3 regions of the Pseudoalteromonas sp. NZS100 genome follow, and region 1 is predicted to be linked to each of the others. Evidence: predicted binding sites of a transcription regulator. Region 1 holds the regulator's gene; each other region holds the start of a gene.
What was found. The regulator sigma-54, encoded in region 1, starts transcription at its own class of promoters, with help from an activator protein. The targets are predictions, from matches to a motif close to GTTGGCACGNNNNTNGNNT.
Positions count from the first base shown of each region.

Region 2: I6E69_RS19130 (DUF2726 domain-containing protein) is a predicted target of sigma-54. The motif match lies at 1,703-1,721, and genes of this name have one in related genera.
Region 3: I6E69_RS16210 (diacylglycerol kinase family protein) is a predicted target of sigma-54. The motif match lies at 1,220-1,238, and genes of this name have one in related genera.

Region 1 is NZ_JADYWM010000001.1:169,901-172,993, reverse strand. Features, by position in the region: gene rapZ (RNase adapter RapZ) at 1-368, opposite strand, end outside; gene ptsN (PTS IIA-like nitrogen regulatory protein PtsN) at 387-839, opposite strand; gene hpf (ribosome hibernation promoting factor) at 844-1,131, opposite strand; gene I6E69_RS00840 (RNA polymerase factor sigma-54) at 1,158-2,657, opposite strand; gene lptB (LPS export ABC transporter ATP-binding protein) at 2,727-3,093, opposite strand, start outside.
Region 2 is NZ_JADYWM010000027.1:29,901-32,993, forward strand. Features, by position in the region: gene I6E69_RS19120 (regulatory signaling modulator protein AmpE) at 1-236, opposite strand, end outside; gene mtnN (5'-methylthioadenosine/S-adenosylhomocysteine nucleosidase) at 237-944, opposite strand; gene I6E69_RS19130 (DUF2726 domain-containing protein) at 1,067-1,663, opposite strand; gene folE2 (GTP cyclohydrolase FolE2) at 1,779-2,699, opposite strand; gene arcB (aerobic respiration two-component sensor histidine kinase ArcB) at 2,931-3,093, shown strand, end outside.
Region 3 is NZ_JADYWM010000018.1:23,133-26,225, forward strand. Features, by position in the region: gene I6E69_RS16190 (RNA-binding protein) at 1-280, opposite strand, end outside; tRNA gene I6E69_RS16195 (tRNA-Ser) at 589-681, opposite strand; tRNA gene I6E69_RS16200 (tRNA-Ser) at 733-823, opposite strand; gene I6E69_RS16205 (hypothetical protein) at 1,042-1,182, opposite strand; gene I6E69_RS16210 (diacylglycerol kinase family protein) at 1,508-2,377, shown strand; gene I6E69_RS16215 (DMT family transporter) at 2,415-3,093, opposite strand, start outside.

The DNA.
Region 1 (3,093 bases):
AGTAATTCTTTTTCTTTTTTGATGGCTAAATCAAGCGGCAACGAGTCTATTGATAGTGGGTGTAATCTGCGTGTTTCTGAAAAGCGTTTGATCAATGTCTGATCGTCGCTATCTAAATAAAACAACGTAGGGTTTGCAAAGCCAGGCAAGTATTCAAGAATATCGTTAAATTCATCTTGTTCTTTAGGGATGTTGCGCACATCAATGCTAACAGCAATTTTATCGTAGCTATCAGACACACTGCGAACTAATGAAGGTAGTAGGTTTACTGGAATATTATCAACGCAATAATAACCTAAATCTTCTACAACGCGCAAAGCAACCGACTTTCCAGAACCAGAACGGCCGCTTATGATAATTAACTCCATTTAACACCCTTTATAAAACTATGATTGATCGACAATAACTTGGTAAAGCTCAGTATCAGATTTTGCACTGCGTAACTGTTTACAAAAATCTTTGTTGTTTAGTTTATCAGCAATGGTTGCTAGAGTCTTTAAGTGCTGCTGGTTATCGCCATCTGGTACGATGAGTGCGACAAAAATATCAACAGGGCGATTATCGATTGCATCAAAGTTTATTGGAGTTTCGCTAACGAGCACTAAAGCCAAAGGCTCTTCTGCACCGCTCATTCTTCCATGAGGAATAGCAATGCCACGTCCTATACCTGTACTACCTAATTTCTCTCTGCTCATTAAAGCATTAAGAATATCTTGTTGCGGTAAATACGGAAGTTTGTCGTGAGCAAGTTCGCTAATGAACTCTAAAATTCTTTTTTTGCTATTAAAAAGGACCGCAGCTTTGCTGCAGTCCTGGCATATAAGTGAACTTAATTTCATCATATTAGTGTCGAGCAAGCTTCTCTTTGTGTTTGATTACTTGGCGATCGAGCTTGTCGATCAACGAGTCAATAGCGGCATACATATCTTGATGTTCTGTAGAGGCAAATAGCTCAGCACCGCTTACGTGTATTGTGGCTTCTGCTTTTTGATTTAATTTTTCTACATCGAGAATGACATGAACATTATTTATATGATCAGAGTGTCTTTCAAGCTTCGCAAATTTAGTATTAATATAGTCTCTTAGTGAATCGGTTAATTCTACGTGACGACCAGTTAAGTTTAGTTGCATAAGCATTACCCTCTTAGTTTAGCGTCTTAAATCAGACTTTTACGCTGATTTGACGGTGGAATAGCAAGAGATTCGCGGTATTTTGCGATTGTACGTCTTGCTACTTTAATTCCTTGCTCAGCCAATATATCCGCTATTTTGCTATCACTCAATGGTTTTGCTGAGTTTTCTGCTGCGATTAATTTTCGGATAAGCGCACGTATTGCTGTAGATGAACATTCACCACCGTTTTCAGTACTTACATGGCTTGAGAAAAAGTATTTAAGCTCAAATATACCACGGGGTGTATGCATGTACTTTTGAGTAGTTACGCGTGAAATTGTCGATTCGTGCATTTCTACCATTTCAGCGACATCATTTAAAACCATTGGTTTCATGGCTTCAGGGCCATGTTCAAAAAAGCCTTGTTGTTGCTTAACAATACAATTAGTAACTTTTAATAGCGTGTCGTTTCTACTTTCTAAGCTTTTAATAAACCATTTAGCTTCTTGTAAATGTGAGCGAATAAACTGGCTGTCACCACTTGATTTTACAGTGCGAGACATTGCCGCGTATTGGCTATTAACACGAATTTTAGGCATGCTATCTGGGTTTAATTCAACAACCCAGCGGCCTTTAATTTTTTTAACTGACACATCAGGAATAACATACTCAGATTCTTCCCTTACAATAGTATCTGCAGGTTTTGGGTTGAGAGTATGTATTAGTGTCATTACTTCTTTAAGCTCTTCTTCTTTGAGCTTAGTTTTTTTCATTAATGTACGATAGTCGCGAGCTGCTAATAGATCAATATGCTCGGTTAAAATCATTTTCGTTTCATTAATGTAAGGTGTTTCTTTATCAAATTGATTAAGCTGAATACACAAACACTCTTGTAAACTACGTGCAGCAATACCAACAGGATCAAACAGTTGGATGCGTTTTAATACCGCTTCAATTTCATCAAGTTCAACTTCGTTATCATCTTCGTTTTCTTGATTAAAGCTTTCTAAAATTTCTTCGCAACTGAGAGTTAAAATACCTGAATCATCGACGGCCTCTACAATCGCAATAGCGATGGCTTCATCGGTAGGGCTAAATGGTGTTAGTTGTAATTGCCACATTAAATACTCATGGAGCGTTTCAGTAGAGGCGCCTTGGTATATTGATTCGTCTTCAGGCATTGGACCTGATGAGGCTGCAGGAGCGGCACTCATGTACTCATCCCAACTAACATCCATAGCCATGTCGTCACTTAGCGTGTCTTTTGCAAGTGCTTCACCAGTATCTTGTTCGTATTCGCTCGGAGCATCGTCAGCAGATGCGCTAACAGTTATGTCATCGGTATCAGCTTTTTGCTCGTTTTTACCAGCAGCGTCTTCAGAATAGTCTGCCTCTTCAACCTCTAATAGTGGATTACTGTCGAGAGCTTCTTGTATTTCTTGCTGGAGATCCAATGTACTGAGTTGCAACAAACGAATAGCTTGTTGCAACTGTGGAGTCATTGTAAGTTGCTGGCCCATGCGCAGCTGTAGTGATTGCCTCATGTATCTCTAACAATCCTTTTATGTTGTTATAATTAATACTAGCAGATGCTTAAAGACATGGCGTAAATGTTACAGCCTAAATTGCTCGCCTAAGTAAACATCGCGTACTGTTTTATCATTTAATACGTGTTCTGGAGTACCTGATGCAATCAGCTCCCCATGAGAAACAATGTAGGCTTTTTCACAAACATCAAGGGTCTCTCTTACGTTATGGTCGGTAATTAATACACCAATCCCACGATTTTTAAGATGTTCTATTATTTTCTTTATATCTAATACCGAAATAGGGTCAACACCGGCAAACGGTTCATCCAGTAGTATAAATTTAGGATCTGCTGCCAGCGCTCGTGCTATTTCTACACGACGACGTTCTCCACCCGACAATGCCATACCTTGGCTATCACGAATGTGTTGTATGCTAAATTCATCTAATAAG
Region 2 (3,093 bases), on a different contig from region 1:
AACACTACAATAATGAGAATGACACTTAAAATAAGTGAGCTTGCGAGTATAGCTGCCAAATATTGATAGCTTTTAGGTTCTTTGCTTTTGTATATACGTTTGCCAATAGCACTAAAAACAGCATTTAACGCCGTATTAGGATGATACCAGCTAATAAGGGGAATAAAGCGCTCAGCAAGGAGCGCTAGTATAAAGGCAATAAAGTCCAAGTGATTTTGAACAATATTGCTAAGCATTTACAAAGATACTGCTGTTAGTTTTTCTAAAAGTGCAACAACCATTTTAGATGAGTTGATTGATGCTGTTTCTAGGTATTCTTCAAATGATTGTGGTGACTCTTTACCAGCAATATCAGACATTGAGCGAATTACAACAAATGGTGTGTTTAGCGTAAAACACGTTTGTGCAATTGAAGCGCCTTCCATTTCAACAGCAAGCATTGTAGGAAAATCACTACGTGCTTTATCAATGCGTATAGGGTCACACATAAATGTGTCACCAGTACAAATTAAGCCAACGAGTGTTTTAACATCACTGATTTGTTCGATAGTTTGCTGTGCTGCTTCAACTAATTTAGGGTGTGCTGCAAAGCCTGCCGGCATTTGTGGTACTTGGCCAATTTCGTAACCAAAAGCAGTTACGTCTACATCGTGGTGACGTACTTCTGACGAAATTACTACATCGCCAACACTAAGAGAAGGATCGAATCCACCGGCTGAGCCTGTGTTAATTATGCAATCAGGTTTGAAGTTATCGATCAGTAAGGTAGTTGCAATAGTTGATGCGACTTTACCAATACCAGATTGAACAAGTGTCACCGTGTTACCAGCCAACTCGCCAGTATAAAAAGTGAAACCTGCTTTAGTTAAAATTTGTGGGTTTTGCATAGCTTCACGTAAAATTTTAACTTCTGGCTCCATTGCGCCAATAATACCAACATTCATAAAGTTTAATTCCTGAGTTTGAATCACTTGATTATACGTGAAGTTAGCAATAAAAAACAAAAAAGCGAGCTTGTTTATGAGCTCGCTTTAAATACTTTTTAGGAGAGTATTTAATTCGTTTTTTAAATTTCAGCTAACGCGGTGGTTTGAGCTTTAGCTTGAGAAGGTGAAAGTACCGCTGGCTTGTGTGAGCGATTACGAACAGGGCGCTGAGTTTGTGTTGCTGCAGGCTTACCAAGTTTAAACATAATTGCATCGCGTACTTCAGAAGGGCGGTAGCCCGATTTAACTTTCATACGAATATGTGGAATGCCCGCAGACTCTAGTGCACCGTTTACAAACCAGTCGCGTTGAGCTTTGTGGCCATCTTTGTTGGCATTGTTAACTAGGTCAACAGCAGCAATGATTGTTAGTTTTTCTTTATCGATTAATACAAAGTCGAGTTGCTTATTTTTAGCTTTAGCTAAAGCAGCACGTTTAGACTTTACTGAAAGGCCTTGCTTACAGTCAATAACGTCGATTAATTTAACGCGACTAACAATTTTATATTGATCGCCAACAGCACGCTCGAGAAGATTTAAAAAAGCGCCTTCAACCTGCGTAAAAACAGTTTGCTTGCGAGTAAAAGGATACGGGTTTCCGCCATCGTCATTAAATTTTGACGCAACAACAGAGGCCCCGACAACTAATACTAGGATTAATAATAAAGCGAATTCCATACGGTAACTCCATAACAACAAATTGACACTGCTCAAACAAAGCAATTTACGTGCCTAAAAAGTATGGGTTATAAAATAATTACCGACTGGTTTACAGGCAATAGCTACACAGCGATTAAGCTTTGTAGCCTCCTTTAATACCTTTTACTGCAATAGCAACAGCATCGTGTGCATGCAGTGACTCATAGTGGTTTATTTGCAGCCAATAATCACTGTAATTGTTTGCCTCTAGCAGTGCTTTAATTTTACGCGCTGCATCTTCACAAAACATAAGGTTTTGACCATTCAAACGGGCAAATTCTTGCTCATCTTCACGTTTTACTGCCGCTTGTACTGGTGTTTTAAGCTCAGCTTCAAGAGTGTTAATTAGCGTAACTACGTCAAATTCTTGAATGTTGCTATCAAGCTTTACTTTTACGTTGGCAATAGAGCGCTGCGAGTGAGGAGTCGCTACAATGCCTTGTGTAGTGCCTAGCCATTCGTGCACATCTTTTTGGCTTAACGTTTCTTGGTTAAACTTTTCGTTAAACGCGTTTTGTATAAGCTGGCGCGCAAGTGCAGCAGAGCATGGGCACGTTGAAGAATAAGTAACATCTACGGTTAGCTCGTAGCTAATAACGTTATTTTCAATTGTACTGGTAAGTACAACTGGGTAGCTTTTCCAGCCCGCTTTACCACTTAATAATGACTTACGGCGTAGCGGTAATTCAAATTTAAATTCAATTTGTGCTTTATCGCTCAGCCCTTCGTGGCTAGTTATAAAGGTATCGAGTGCCTGCGCTATAGTTTGCGGATTGACTTGCTGCTCGGTTGAAAGCAGATCAAGTGCCAAAAATAGACGTGACATATGAATGCCTTTGGCATCTTCTTTATGTAAATTTACAAATGCACGAGCTTTGGCGTTTACTGTAACTGGAGATAAGTCTCGGGATTCAAAAATAAATGGCAGTTCTATTTCGCCCATGCCAACCCAGTCTAATTTACCTGTTTGTAAAGCGGGTGCAGTGTCTGCTATATCTGGCATATTGGTTTGCATGTGCGCTACTCGTATTTTGGGGATAATAAAGCGGGGCATTTTACACTAAATAATTTATTGCTGAAATGATGAGTTTAATAGATGAGCTAAATCAAACATGAAAAATTCTGTTTTTATCGCACAACGTGAGTAGTGGTAGGAGAAAAATGCTAAAATCTGGGAAAATGGTATGTTTATACATACGCATTGCCTTCTTTATATTAAGTACACAGCTAAGAGATAAAATTACGTATGACCGATTATTCTTTGAGCCCTTGGGCTCGGGTACTTTCCAGCTCAATAACGCGATTTGGTGAATTTAAAACCGCTGCTATTTGTTACACTTTATTTTTAACTGTATCTCTTATTTTATCGAGCATGTTTTATTATGTGGCGATAGGCGAATTACACCTTG
Region 3 (3,093 bases), on a different contig from region 1:
GTTCAATAGATAGCTCAAGGCGCTTTATTTCACGCTCTATTTGCTGAGCCTCTAAGTAGTCATCAACAGAGGTATCGGTTATACCTTTACCGGGCGTAGAGCTTTTATATGCTTCAATTACATTTATATCTTTTAGAGTAATAACTTGTGCATCTTTAGCGCAAGGCGTTTGGCTAAAAGTAGGAACGCCCTTAATTACACACTTATACACTGTTGTATTTTGTGCCAAGGTAAAAAATGGTGCTGCCGCGCAAAATGATAGCAATATGAACCGGATCATAGCTAAACCTAAAAGTGGCTAAAGTTGTGTTAATAATGCCCTAAGTTATTACTAGGCACAATTTGTTTAATTTTTATAAAATTTAGGCACAAAAAAACCACAATTAAGTGGTTTAAATTAAGTATAGTCCAGAGGGAGGGATAGACTTGCTTACATCCATGTAATCAATCGCTGCGCGACGTTTGCAGCGGCCTAAAATGTTCCAGACATTTTGTCGAACCCTGTCGAGGGTTCTCACCCTCCCAATTTAGTATCGGTGTTAAATTTTGGGCACAAAAAAACCACAATTAAGTGGTTTAAATTAAGTATGGTGGAGAGGGAGGGATTCGAACCCTCGATAGAGCTACAAACTCTATACTCCCTTAGCAGGGGAGCTCCTTCGGCCACTCGGACACCTCTCCAACGCATAACCGGTTGTATTGATGGAGTAAAAAAAGCCACCAATTAAAATATGGTGGAGAGATAGGGATTTGAACCCTAGATGGGCTATAAACCCATGCCGGTTTTCAAGACCGGTGCATTCGACCACTCTGCCATCTCTCCGTGACGCAGAATAATACTTAGGTGATACCGCTGTGTAAATAGCAAAATGACTGTTTGCCTAAAAAATATACGTAAATGAGGTTTTTTTTGTAAATAAGGGGAAATTAAGGCAATTTTTAATAAAATAAATAGGTTGCAGCAAACAATGGGAGCTAAATAAGTGACTTCATTTAGTGGTTGAGTGTTCGCTGCACCGAAAAATAATCATGGTTGGGTGATTATTTATATTGAGCTGCACCGCTAAGTGCTAGTCTTTTACCAATCGTGTTAAGTTTAGCTAACATTCTTGCTTTACGGTTAGTTGGTTTAACGGCTACTTGCGCTACTGCTGTTTGATTTAATGTATTAATTGGTTTCATTATTTTGCTCCGGTTGTATCTGTTGAAATCGCGTGCATTTTGCACGTTGTTTGATTAAAAATACAACGATAAAAATTGAGCCTGAGGGATTAGTTAAACTAATCTGAATTGATTTTATTAATATGCGATTCAGTAAGTTGCATTACTGTTTTTGCATAGCTATTTATATGGCAGTTGGTTTTAACCCCTTTGCTGTTGGGGTTTTTGATTTTTTAATTTATTTTTATGCATTTTATACAATGTTTTTTGATTATTTATTCAGATTAAAAAAATTCAATTAAACGTTTGTTATCTCACTCTAAAATACATTGCTGGAAACAAAAGCTTGTCACTACTAATAATTATTAAACCAAGTATCAAAAAACAGAGCCAAAAATCATTGGCATGGCTTAAAAACATCTGTAAAAAACGCAGCTTTTCTTATTGTATATTTACTACAACGGGAAGCTTTGACGATGACTGCGCTCAAATAAGGTTGTTACTGAGTAAATTTCCCAAAGTAGTTGCACTAGGTGGCGATGGTACATTGAACTTGGCTGTTAATGCGCTAATAGGGAGCAGCTGTTCGTTAGCATTATTACCTTGCGGTACAGGTAACGATTTCTCCAGAGGGTTTAATTGCAAAGCAGATGATTGGCGAAAGGCATTATTTAATACACCGACAGCAATTGATATAGGAAAAATTAATAGCCGCTATTTTATTAATATTGCAGGGGTAGGATTTGATGCTCATGTGATTAAAACTATTAACGATAAAGCTAATTTTTCATCTTTTGATTACAGTTGGACGAGTATCAAAGAGCTATTTTATTATCAAGCTCAGCAGTTACAAGGTACGTTTAATAACGATGCTCGGCAGTATCAAAATTTAATTACTGTATTTGCTAATCATAAGTACTTTGGTGGCGGGCTAAAAATAGCGCCAAAAGCGGATTTAATTGATGGCCAGCTTGAGTGTTATCAAATGCGATCGGGTGGGCTTTTTTATAATGTAATAAGCTTTATTAAGTTATTTTTTAAGCGTCATGAGTATATAAAAAACCTTAACTACAGTCGCTTAAATACAGCTTCCATAAAAACTGAAGGGTTATTGATTGAAGCAGATGGTGAACTGGTAGGTAAAACTCCTGCAGTTGTTAGTGTGCATGGACAAGCCTTACTTTTTCATATGCCAATAAAAAAGCGCCTACAGTAAAGTAGGCGCTTTTGCGTTAGTTGCGTTAATAACGCGTCTAACTGGGGACGGAGCCACTTTTAGCTATTGCTCTATTAGCTAAAAAGGCGTTAATTCGTTTTGTTGGGGTAAGCACAATGGCGTTACCTAATAACACTAAGCTAAACCCTGCAAAGGTATTTGCGTGCCATTCAAAGCCTTCAAAAAAGCTACTCAGTGTTACTGCCACTAATGGGAATAAAACAATAACGTAGCTGGCTTTTTCAGGGCCTATATTTTTTAGTAGTGCAAAGTAACAACCAAAAGCGATTACGGTGCCAAATATTGATAAATAAAGTAATGATAGCCAGTAGCTAGTTGGGGCGTTTAAACTAAATTGCACATCGTTCATTAATACATATAAAGCTAAGCCTATAGCACTATATAACATGCCCCATGCATTGCCCTGCAATACGCCAATTTGCTTACGAGAATTACGAACGCTTACCATGTTGCCCAATGAAGCCACAAAGGTGCCACCAAGGGCAAGTAGTAACCCGACCAATGCACCGTTACTTAAGTCGAACTGCTGTAACTGTGGCCAAAACAGACACGTAATACCTAATACAGCGAGTGCGGCACCGGTATAAATTCGTTTTGAGATAGGCTTACCAAAAAATAGTCGAGTGTTAACTATGTTCATAACCAGCAACAGTGAAAAGGCGATAGAGGTCATAGCGGAGGTTAAGTAATTTTGT